3 regions of the Paenarthrobacter sp. FR1 genome follow, and region 1 is predicted to be linked to each of the others. Evidence: riboswitches for the same ligand, from Rfam matches in the RefSeq annotation. Region 1 holds a riboswitch; each other region holds the start of a gene.

Region 1 (3,853 bases):
GGGACGCCGTCAACCTTGAAGGCCAGCCGCGCCGGATCGAGAACGCGCTGAAGTCCGGCGATTCCGTCCTGGTGCAGGTGACCAAGGATCCCGTGGGTCACAAGGGCGCCCGCCTCACCAGCCAGATCTCCCTGCCGGGCCGCTACCTGGTATACGTACCGGGTGGGTCCATGACCGGTATCTCCCGCAAGCTGCCCGACGTTGAACGTAACCGCCTCAAGCGCATCCTGAAGGACCGTTTGCCGGAGAACGCCGGCGTCATTGTCCGCACGGCCGCTGAAGGTGCGTCGGAAGAAGAACTGACGCACGACATCAACCGATTGCGCGCACAGTGGGAAGGCATCGAAGGCCAGGCCTCGTCCACCAAGGTCCTGGCACCTGAGCTGTTGTACGGCGAGCCGGACCTCACCATCAAGGTGGTCCGCGACGTCTTCAACGAGGACTTCTCCAAGCTGATCGTCTCCGGTGACGACGCCTGGGACACCATCGAGGCCTACGTGACGTACGTTGCCCCTGACCTGGTGGGTCGCCTTGAGAAGTGGACCAAGGACCAAGACATCTTCTCGGCATGGCGCATCGACGAGCAGATTCACAAAGCGTTGGATCGCAAAGTCTTCCTGCCTTCCGGTGGTTCGTTGGTCATCGACCGTACCGAAGCCATGACTGTGGTGGACGTGAACACGGGCAAGTTCACCGGCAGCGGTGGAAACCTCGAAGAAACGGTCACCAAGAACAACCTTGAAGCGGCCGAGGAAGTGGTTCGCCAGCTTCGCCTGCGCGACATCGGCGGCATCATCGTCATCGACTTCATCGACATGGTCCTGGAATCCAACCGTGACCTCGTTCTTCGGCGCATGGTGGAGTGCCTTGGCCGCGACCGTACCAAGCACCAGGTAGCTGAAGTGACATCGCTGGGCCTCGTCCAGATGACACGTAAGCGAATGGGCACAGGCCTCCTGGAGGTCTTCGGTGAGCAGTGCGAGCACTGTGCCGGCCGTGGCGTCGTAACGCACGACGAGCCCGTGGAGCACCGCCGCGCCAACGTGGTGGCCGCCGAGCACCACCGGCCGCACCCCGAGGCCCAGCAGCCTGCTGCCCGCACGGAACGCAAGCGCCGCCGCGGTAAGGGCGGGGGACAGGCCACCGCCGAAGCACCCGCTCCGGTCCATACGACGGCGTCCACCCCGGCAGCACCTTCCACGCATACGGAAACCCAGGATCCGGCGCATAAGGCCAAAGCCGAGGCAACCAGGGCGGCGCTGGCCACGATTGCCGCTGCGGCGCATGCGGCCCACCTGCACGACGACGAACTCCACCGCGCTGAAGAGCAGGCCAAGTCAGCCGGACACCACGAACAAGCTGCCCCGTCCGGTGCCACCGGATCAGCAGAGGATGCCGCCGCCCACGAAGCAGCTGTCCGTGAAGCGCGGCCCACCCCGGTTCTCCGCTTTGGCGGGGAAGAGGTTGCCCTTCCGTTCGTGGAACACCACGAGGAACCGCAAGCCGCCAAACCTGCCATGAGCCTGGATCTCTTGGCCGAGGCTTTCTCCCACCTTGGAGCAGCCTCGGCACCCGAGGAAGAAACAGCGCCGGTTGCCGTCCAGGCGCCGGCCGTTGCTCCGGCGTCCGGCGCTGAGGATGCCCATGGTGATTCGGCGCCACGGGGTCGTCGTGGCCGCCGTAACCGCAGTGCCAGCAGGGCACAGGGCGCTGCCAATGAGACGAGCGTGGAGCACCACGAGGTGACTGCCTCGGCGGCTGGTGGAGCGGCCCACGAGGCTAAGGCGTCCGTGGAACCGGCCAAGAAGGCACCATCGGATGAGCCCATCATCCTTGGCGTCGGGGTGCCGGCTTCCGAGCTCTAACCTCCTGAAGCACTCCGAGGGCCCTGCGCTGACCGTCCAAGAGACGGTTGGTGCGGGGCCCTTTGCTTTCCGCACGCTGAGCAAACCGCAGTCATATCCAGTCCTCACGGTGGCAGGGTTCCCGGGCTTTGGTGCTTCCCGGCTAGGCTGGGGAACTGACACGGGGTGCCGGGCGAAGGGCCGGGCTGAGATCCAAACCCGTTGAACCTGTCCGGTTAGCACCGGCGAAGGGATGTCCTCATGACTGCATTATTGTCCTCCCCTGTGTACCCTCTGGTGACCTCGAGCAGGGCAACGCCCCGGGTGTTGAGCATCGCCGGCTCCGATCCCTCGGGCGGGGCCGGCATCCAGGCCGACCTGAAGAGCATCGCAGCCCACGGCGGGTACGGGATGGCTGCCATTACCGCCCTGACTGCGCAGAACACGATGGGGGTCCATGCCGTTCACGTACCTCCGGTTGAGTTCCTGCGCCAGCAGTTGGAGGCCATCAGCAGCGACATCGATATCGATGCCGTCAAGATCGGAATGCTTGGGGACGCGGCGGTGATCGATGAGGTCCGCCGGTGGCTCGAAGAGGTACGTCCCGCCGTCGTGGTCCTTGACCCGGTGATGGTGGCCACCAGTGGCGACCGCCTCCTGCGTGATTCTGCTGAGAAAGCCCTGCGTTCGCTCTTGCCGCTGGCGGACCTCATCACACCCAACCTTCCTGAACTGGCCATGCTGCTGGGGGAGCCCGAGGCACCCGATTGGTCCTCGGCGCTGGACCAAGGCAAGCGACTGGCCGCCGAGTGCGGAAACACCGTGCTGGTGAAGGGCGGCCACCTGGCGGGTTCGGAATGCCCCGACGCGCTGGTGAATACGAGCGGGCTGTTGAGGCAGGATGTGGTCGAGATTGCTGGGCCCCGGGTCGAGACACAGAACAGCCACGGCACCGGCTGCTCCCTGTCCTCGGCCCTGGCCACTGTCCAGGCCCGAACTGGTGACTGGGAGGCCTCCCTTAGGGAGGTGAAGCCGTGGCTGCTCCAGGCCCTGATGAGCTCTGACGCCCTCGAGGTGGGGCAGGGGAGCGGCCCGGTCCATCACTTCCACCACCAGCAAGGACTCAAGCCCGGCGCCTTCGCCGCCGCATTGTGGAACCACGCCACACCGGAGCTCGAGGCGATCTACTCCCTCAGGTTCATTCAGGAGTTGCAGTCAGGGGCGCTGCCCGAGCCCTGGTTCAACTACTACCTCGCCCAGGACGCCATCTACCTCAATGGGTACTCCCGGGTACTGGCACGCGCTGGAGCCCTAGCACCCACGGAGGAGGAGCAGTTGTTCTGGGCAAAGGCCTCCCAGCAATGCCTCGAAGTTGAATCGGAACTGCACAGGAACTGGCTGGGCTCCCGTGAGACGTCCACGGTCACGGGCCCCGTCACCAAGTCGTATGTGGACCACCTGCTGGCGTCCTCGGCCTCCGGCAGTTACGCGGTGATTCTGGCGGCGATTCTGCCTTGCTACTGGCTGTATGCGGAAGTCGGCCAACAGCTCCACACCGCCTACGTCGATGCCGGGGCCCCTGCCAACCATGCCTACGCGGACTGGTTGAGGACGTACTCGGACGAGGATTTTGCGGAGGCCACCAGAAAAGCGATCAACTTCACGGATAGCGCCGCTGTGGAAGCATCTGACGGTGAGCGGGACGCCATGGTGGAGGCGTTCGTGCAGTCCTGCCGCTATGAGACTGCCTTTTTCGACGCTCCGCGGTTGTTCGCGTAAGGTCCGCCGGAACTTTCTGAAGCGCGTTTTCGAGGCCGCCACCGCGCGTCGCGAGCGAAATCGCGTTAATCGCGCCCAAACCCTGTAGGCTGTATGGGCACGGTGCCGGGAGAGTCCGTTACAACTGGTGACGCAAGTCACGTGGTAGCCTCCGGACCCGGCCTCATTTGCAGCTGAAGGTCAAACTAGCGTAATCTTGATCTTCGGTGCTTACGCCAACACTTGGGTTA
Region 2 (3,853 bases), on a different contig from region 1:
GCCTCACGTGCCAGTTCCGCCGTCATGACGGCATCTTTGGCCGTGAAGCAGCCAGCCGTGTTGGGCAGCACCCGGATGTCGTTGTCCACCAAGAGCTGGAACAGCGAGCCGGCCTCAGCCGGCGAATAACGCCGCATGGCGACTGTGGTGAGCTCCGTCCCCGATGCCAGGAGGGCGGCTCCGAGGCCGTCCAGGCTGGGCGCCCCTCCCGTGCCCATGATCAGGCGGGAGCCGAATTCGACGCCGTCAATCACCAAGGCGTCTGTGCGGATTTCAGTACTTGCTGTGGTCATGGTTCAGCCTCCTTGGACTGCGGTTACGAGTTCGAGTTCGTCTCCGTCGGCGAGCGTCGTCGCCGACCATTGGCTGCGCGGCACAACTTCGGAATTACGCGCGACGGCGACACCCAGCTTTCCGCCGTCGGCTGCCTGTCCCTTGTGGTCCAGGACCCGGCCGGTGATGGAGCTGACCAGGGTGCTGACCGAGGCGTCGTCCGCCACTGTATGGTGGGCGCCGTTGAGTTTGATGTTCATACTGGTTCCTTGCTGGGAGCGGCTGCTGGCGTGGTTGTGTGGGGTTCCGGGAAGTTGGTCGCGAAACGGTCCGGCCGGAAGCGGGACCACCGGGAGTCCGACGAACCGCCGATCAGTTCGCCGACAATCCTGGCGGCTACAGGCGTGAGGAGAACACCGTGACGGAAGAAGCCTGTGGCTATGACCAGCCCCGCGATGTCCCCGCGTGAATCGGCCACGCGACCGAGCAGTGGAGCGTTGTCCGGGGTGCCTGGCCGGGCACGGGCCGTGGCCTCGAGCAATTCGAGCTCAGCCACTGCCGGAACCAGGACCTGGGCGTCCCGCAGGAGCTGGTAGACACCGCCGGCGGAGACTGCGTTGGACGTCGCCGACAGGGCATCCTCGCGCTGGGTCGCTCCAATAACGACGGTTCCGTCGTCCCTGGGGACTATATACACGGGCACCCCGCGGACCATGCCCCGGACGGTAGCTGTCACCAACGGCTGGAGGTGCGCCGGGACTCGAAGCCTGAGGATGTCGCCGTAGACCGGCCGCACCGGGAGGCCCGTGGCCTCGGGGAGGCCGAGCAAGTGCGCAGCACCCAGTCCGTTGGCCACCACTGTCTCACCCGCGAGGACTGTGCCTCCGGCTTCGAGTTCCACTCCGCAAACCCGGTTCCCATTCCACAGCACTCCGCGCGCGGAGTCGGCTACGGCGAATCCATGGTCGGCACCGGCCACCCAGGTGTCGTCGCCGGGCGAATGGGCGGCCAACCCCGCCAGCAGACAGTTTGCCAGTTTCCGGGGATCCACTTGGTGGTCGGCTGGAATGTCGAAGGCGCAGGAAATTTGGGGGCTGAGCAGGGGCTCGCGTTCCCGTGCCGCCCGCAATGCCAGCGGCTCGACGTCCAAACCAGCGGCGAGCTGCACCAACCGCAGATCGGCGAGCGCGCGACGGTCGGCGGCGTCGGCACCCACGGCGAGGGTCGGCGTCGTACAGTATCCGGTGCCTTCCCCGGCTCGGGGAAGGCCGCCCACGAAAGCCGGCCACAGACGGGAAGACTCGAGCATGAGCTCCAGAAGGTCTTCCTCCTGGTAGTGCAATTCGCTGACCGGTGCAAGCATTCCGGCGGCGGCGAACGTGGCGCCGGATGCCGGGGCTGGGTCGATGAGCGCCACTGAGCGGCCCTGCCGACGGACCTCGTGGGCTATCCCCAGGCCGATGATGCCTCCGCCGATGACGGCGACGTCCGCGCGAACTGTCGATGTGTTGCCTGGAGCGTGGCGGGATTCTGCCATTCGGTTCCTTCCCTACGCCGGTACTAGCCGGATCAGGTCAAGCGGTCGGCGCTGAAGCCCTCTCAGCCGGACAGTCATATGACGAAGGTCGCGGCTCCCGCAGTACGTGCCCAGTTTAGAGGAACTACTCTGGATTCCATGACCCAGCCTGAATCCCTCGCCTCAGCCCGCCTCTATCTGTGCACGGATGCACGCAAACGGCAGGGCGATTTTGAAGACTTCGTCGACGCCGCGTTTGCCGGCGGAGTGGATATCATCCAGCTCCGCGACAAGACCATCGAAGCGGCCGAGGAACTGGAAATACTGGCCGTCCTGCGCAGCGTTGCGCAGCGGCACGGACGACTCTGGGCCGTCAACGACCGCGCCGATGTTGCCAGTGTTTCCGCGGCTCCCGTGTTCCACATCGGGCAAAAGGACCTTCCGTTGAAGGTTGCCCGCACCTTCCTTCCCAAGCCCGCAGTGATCGGCCTTTCCACCCACACTCCGGAGCAGGTGAATGCGGCAATCACGGCCTCCCCCGGGAACGACGGCTTGGACTATTTCTGCGTTGGTCCGGTCTGGGCAACACCCACCAAACCGGGCCGGACAGCAGTGGGGCTGGACTTGGTCACATATGCCGCAGAAGCCACCAAGCGCGCAGACGAAACCACCCAGGTCGCCGTCGAGCTGCCGTGGTTCGCCATCGGGGGCATCGACCTCAACAACGTGGAACAAGTGGTGGCCGCAGGAGCCAGCCGGATCGTCGTCGTGCGCGCCATCACCGAGGCGGAAGACCCGACGGCGGCAGCCAAGTCGCTGCTCGAAGCCCTGGACGCCGGGTAGCGCCAACGCGGCGGGCAGTCAGGCGGTCAGTCCGAGTTCCGTCATTCGGCGCGCGTGCCTTTCGGCGAGCTCGCCGGTCAGTTTCCTCACCGCGGCCCGGGCGTCGCCGCCGTTCTTCAACGTTGGCCCCACCCTGGGGTGTTCCATTCCCACGCGTTGTGCCTGCGTCAGGGCTTCGCCTACCAACCGGCGGCCCCATAACGCCAGCCGGGAGGCCAGCCTCGGGTCATCGGCCAACGCCCGCCTCAACAGGACGCGGAGGACTTCGGTGGCTTGGTCGGGAGATGCCACCCGCTCAACGAACTGCTGCGTCCCGGCATCGAGGAACCCTGCAACAGCACGGTAGAAGTCCGAGGAAACGGTATCGATGACGTAGGCCTTCATCACGGATTCGAACCAGTCCCCCGGTTTGGTGCGCTCGTGGAAATGGTCAAAGGACCGCTGGAAGGGCAGCATGGCCTCCTCGGGATCGATCCCCATTTCGGAGAGTCGATCGCTGAGGAGGGCGAAGTTTCCGTAGGCACCCACGGCTATCTTGGCCAGTACCGACCGGTCATGGAGTGTGGGCGCGTAGCGGGAATCGAACGAGAGCCGCCCGAATGCGGACAACTCGCCATATGCCATGGCTCCGAAGAGCTCTGCTGCGAGTTGATCGGCCGAGGCGGGTGGGTCCGGTGAAGTGCCCATGGTCCAAGACTAACCCTGAGGCCTACTAGGCTGGCTCGAAGTGAGTTGGCAGCGAGGCGTCCCAAACGTGCCCCTGCCCTCACCTCGTACCCACCCCACTGAAGGATCATTAATGAGTCACCCGAGCTACCCGCCCTCGCCCCAGAACGATGCCGGAGCAGGAGTTCCGCAGATCCCCACCGCGCCCGTCGGCTACGGAGGCCAGTACCAGGCCGGGCCGCAGAACGATTTCCAACCCGGCCCGGGTTCAGCACAGTACGGGGCTCCAGGGTTTGGTGGTCCCGCCAAGTCCTTCCTGGTTACCTGGATTCTCTCCCTGCTCTTGGGTGGACTCGGCGTGGACCGCTTCTACTTGGGCAAGATCGGTACCGGCATTGCGAAGTTGCTCACGGCGGGCGGCTTGGGCATCTGGTCCATCGTGGACCTCATCATCACGCTCACAGGAAATGCACGCGATAAGCAAGGCCGTCCGCTGGCGGGGTATCCGGAGAACAAGAAGAAGGCCTGGATCATCACGATCGTCGTATGGTTCGC
Region 3 (3,853 bases), on a different contig from region 1:
TGGTGCCCTGATCGCAGTGCTGGTGGCCAAGTTCTTCTACCTCCCACCCGTGGAACTGAGCGGCAGGTTCAACATCCTGCGCGCCATTCCCTTTGCCCTGATGTTCCTCGCCAAAGTTGTGGCAGCGAGCTTCGTGGTGCTGTACCTGGCGGTGGCCAAAGGCCCGAAGGTGCGCAGCGCCGTCGTCGCTGTTCCGCTGCGGAGCCATTCGGACCTCATGGTGACCGCCACCGGGCACGTCATTTCCCTGATTCCCGGCTCCCTGGTGGTGGAAGTGGACCGTTCAACGTCAACGCTTTACCTGCACGCGCTGAACATCTATGAAGAAGCCGACATCGACAAGATCCGGCAGGAAACCCAGAACATCGAAGCGGGACTGATCCGCATCATGGGTACTCGTGAAGAAGTCGAGGCGCTTAGGGCTGAAGCGCGTCCCGGCATGGAAGGGGCAACGCAGTGAAGGAATTCGTCCTGGTGGCCACGGCTGTCATCCTGAGTTTGGCTGCGGCAGGCGCGATTGTCCGCATCGCCATCGGACCGTCCCTGCTGGACCGCGTCCTGGCGTCCGACGTGCTGCTGGCCATTCTCGGCGCCGCACTTGCCGTGGATATGGCGATGAACCGGCACCTCAACAACCTGATGCTGCTGGTGGCCCTAGCGGTGATTGGGTTCATCGGCTCGGTGACGGTTGCCCGGTTCGTGGCCGAGCGGAGGGAACAGAACAATGAGTCCTGACGCCACCGGCGTGGACGCCGTCATTGATGTTGTTACCGCTGTGTTCTTGGTGGTGGGTGCCCTGATGTCCCTCGGCGCGGCCGTGGGCCTGCTGCGCTTCCCGGACCTCATGAGCCGCATGCACGCCGCCACCAAACCGCAGGTCCTGGGGTTGTTCCTCATGCTGGCGGCGATCGGCCTGCAGATGCGGACGTGGTGGGTATGGCCTGTCCTGGTGGTGGCGTGGATTTTCCAGCTGCTGACGGCCCCCGTCTCTGCGCACATGGTGGGGCGCTCTGCCTACCGCACCAAGCACGGGCACCGCGAGATGCTCACCAAAGATGAGCTTGAGGCCGTCGTCCAGCGGGCAGCAGCGGGCCAGGAACCCGCGAACGACCGCTGAACCGCCCATAAAAAAGCGCGGGCCCACCAAGGTGGCCCGCGCTTTGTTGTCCGGATGGTTCCTAGACGATGTCCTGGGATTTGGCGAAGCGTGCGATGGCACGCTGCGTGCCACGGCTGGCAAGGACCTGGATGAGGGTACTGACGAACGCGGAAATCAGTGCGAAGGTCAGGGCCGAGCGCAGGCTTGTTTCCATGTCATCGTTGCCTACGGGTGGCTTGTTGCCAGTGGCCTTTTCCCACCCTTTGTTGACGAGTTTGGTTCCGACGAAGCCTGCTCCGAGGCTTACTCCGGCACCCAGCAGCTTGAAGAAGAGGTTCATGTCCCCAGCCTAGCTGTAAAGGCCGGGGGAACACTGCTAGCGCCGGCTTTCCCGTTCCTTCAAAAACGCAGCCATGGAACCCTCCGGTGCCAGCACGGGGACCACAGCATGTTCGGCGGACCACATCGCCTCCACAGAACCAAACCCGTCGATTTCCTTCAGCAGGTAGTAGGTGGGCGGCATCAGCTGCAGGGTGCCGGCAGCCTCGGCTTCCAGGATTCCGTTCACAGGCATCCATAGGGATTGCCACGCTTCCGTGGTTTGGTGCTGCGGCTCGGCTCCCGGCGAAGGCTTGGCGACGTAGAAATACGTATCGAAGCGCTTGGGCATGTCCGTAGGGGTGATCCAGTTGGCCCAGGGACGGAGATCCGAGGCGTCGATGCTCAGGCCGGCTTCCTCCTGGACCTCCCGGATGGCAGCTGTGAGTACCATTGCTGCAGCGTCCGGATCCGTGCCGATGGAGCTCTGGTGCCAGTCCGCCGCGTGGGCCTGCAGGAGTTCGGTGGGGTAGTCCCACCCGGATTGATCCGCGGCGTCCACCCGTCCTCCGGGGAAGACCACCATCCCGGCAGCGAAGTCCATGGTGCTGACCCTGTGCTGGACGAAGGCCTCGAGCCCGTCCGCGGTGTCGCGAAGCAGGATGACGCTGGCAGCAAGCCGGGGTTCGGGCACGGGTTTGGTTCCTGGAAGTCCTGAGCCGGGAATGTCCGTCATGAAAATGTGCCCCTTTGCTGCGGTCGGATCTGCTGGTCCATTCTCGCAGGATTGTGACCGGGCCCCAGCGCCGGCCACACGCGCAGGTGTAAACTGAACCAGCCCATCAGGGCAGATTGATAACGACAGGGGAGCGCCGCCGTCGAATCCTGCAGGAATGCGGGAGACGCGAGGGCGCTGAGAGTGCGGACAGCCGCAGACCCTCGAACCTGATCCGGTTAGTACCGGCGCAAGGGAGTCGAGCTTCTCAGAGTGTCCGGATCCGGGCGGCGCAGGCCGGCTGGGGAATCCGGGGAGCACTTTCCCCTCCTGTACCTCAGGAGGCAGAAAAATGACCACGGTAAACGTGAAGAAGACCAGTTATAGCTGGCGTGTTGTAGACATCGTGGTGGCGGCCCTTATCGCCATCGCCGGCGGCGTGATCTTCTGGGCATGGTCCCAGGGCGCCGCACTCGTATCCATTCCCATGAACGCGACGTATCCGCCGCTCACCGGCCTGATCGCCGGTGGCTGGATGATCCCGGCGGTCTTGGGCATGCTCATTATCCGCAAGCCGGGTGCGGCACTGTTCTGCGAAGCCGTGGCAGCCACGGGTGAGCTCATTATGGGTTCGCAGTACGGCACCACAGTGCTCATCTCGGGCATCCTCCAGGGCCTCGGCGCCGAGCTGATCTTCGCCGCGTTCCGCTACAAGAAGTTCAACCTGCCCACGGCACTCCTTGCCGGTGCCGGTGCTGGCCTTTTCTGCGGCCTCAACGACTCCTTCCTGCCTTGGGGTTGGAACATCGCTTACGAAGCCATCGACAAGCTGGCCTACATCACTTTCACCACCATCTCCGGCGCGATCATCGCAGGCGCACTGTCATGGGTCGCCACCCGCGGTTTGGCCAAGACGGGCGTCCTGAGCTCCTTCGCGTCCCGCAAGGCCGCTTCGGAGCCAGTCTTCAGCTGATGCCCGCCACCAACAGCGGCGCTGTCAGGCCTGCCGCCATCTCGGCCGAGGGCTGGGGTTGGCGGCACGCCGGTCGGGCCAAGCCTGCCATTCAAGGCCTTGACCTCAGGATCGAACCCGGGGAGCGCGTACTGCTGCTGGGGCCTTCAGGCGCCGGCAAGTCCACGCTCCTGCACGCCCTCGCCGGGGTGCTGGGTGACGAGGAGGACGACTCTGACGAGACCGGCTCCCTGCTGATCGACGGCGTCACTCCCCGCGAGCAGCGAGGCCGCGCCGGCCTGATGCAACAGGATCCGGAAACGCAGGTGGTCCTCTCGCGGGTGGGTGACGACGTCGCCTTCGGTGCCGAGAACCTGGCCGTACCGCGGGACGAGATTTGGTCCCGCGTCCATGAAGCGCTCGACGACGTCGGGTTGCGTACCGCAGCAGGCGGCGGCTTGGCGTTGGATCACCCGACGGCGGCACTCTCCGGTGGGCAGAAGCAGCGCCTTGCGCTGGCCGGCATCCTGGCGATGCGGCCCGGGCTGATCCTGCTGGATGAACCTACGGCCAACCTCGATCCTGCAGGGGTGTTGGAGGTCCGCGATGCCGTGAAGCGCTGCGTGGACAAGACCGGCGCCACGTTGGTGGTGGTGGAGCACCGGGTGTCTGTGTGGAAGGACCTGGTGGACAGGATCGTGGTCCTGCAGCCGGGTACCGGCTCAGAAGCCGGTACGCCGGGCGTCCTCCTGGACGGCCCGCCGGACCA

What was found. Region 1 has a riboswitch for thiamine pyrophosphate ahead of thiD (bifunctional hydroxymethylpyrimidine kinase/phosphomethylpyrimidine kinase). Riboswitches for the same ligand answer to the same signal wherever they lie in the genome.
Region 2: another riboswitch for thiamine pyrophosphate. It lies ahead of thiO (glycine oxidase ThiO); the one in region 1 lies ahead of thiD (bifunctional hydroxymethylpyrimidine kinase/phosphomethylpyrimidine kinase).
Region 3: another riboswitch for thiamine pyrophosphate. It lies ahead of ACR30Z_RS16095 (ECF transporter S component); the one in region 1 lies ahead of thiD (bifunctional hydroxymethylpyrimidine kinase/phosphomethylpyrimidine kinase).

The regions. Positions count from the first base shown of each region.
Region 1 is NZ_JBPFSF010000006.1:270,860-274,712, reverse strand. Features, by position in the region: gene ACR30Z_RS14100 (Rne/Rng family ribonuclease) at 1-1,865, shown strand, start outside; TPP riboswitch at 2,017-2,115, shown strand; gene thiD (bifunctional hydroxymethylpyrimidine kinase/phosphomethylpyrimidine kinase) at 2,106-3,623, shown strand.
Region 2 is NZ_JBPFSF010000001.1:373,608-377,460, forward strand. Features, by position in the region: gene ACR30Z_RS01685 (thiazole synthase) at 1-293, opposite strand, end outside; gene thiS (sulfur carrier protein ThiS) at 297-533, opposite strand; gene thiO (glycine oxidase ThiO) at 530-1,810, opposite strand; TPP riboswitch at 1,802-1,921, opposite strand; gene thiE (thiamine phosphate synthase) at 1,949-2,632, shown strand; gene ACR30Z_RS01705 (ferritin-like fold-containing protein) at 2,651-3,319, opposite strand; gene ACR30Z_RS01710 (TM2 domain-containing protein) at 3,432-3,853, shown strand, end outside.
Region 3 is NZ_JBPFSF010000008.1:134,274-138,126, reverse strand. Features, by position in the region: gene ACR30Z_RS16120 (Na+/H+ antiporter subunit E) at 1-460, shown strand, start outside; gene ACR30Z_RS16115 (monovalent cation/H+ antiporter complex subunit F) at 457-735, shown strand; gene mnhG (monovalent cation/H(+) antiporter subunit G) at 725-1,117, shown strand; gene ACR30Z_RS16105 (DUF4235 domain-containing protein) at 1,179-1,439, opposite strand; gene ACR30Z_RS16100 (NUDIX hydrolase) at 1,476-2,153, opposite strand; TPP riboswitch at 2,271-2,407, shown strand; gene ACR30Z_RS16095 (ECF transporter S component) at 2,485-3,105, shown strand; gene ACR30Z_RS16090 (ABC transporter ATP-binding protein) at 3,105-3,853, shown strand, end outside.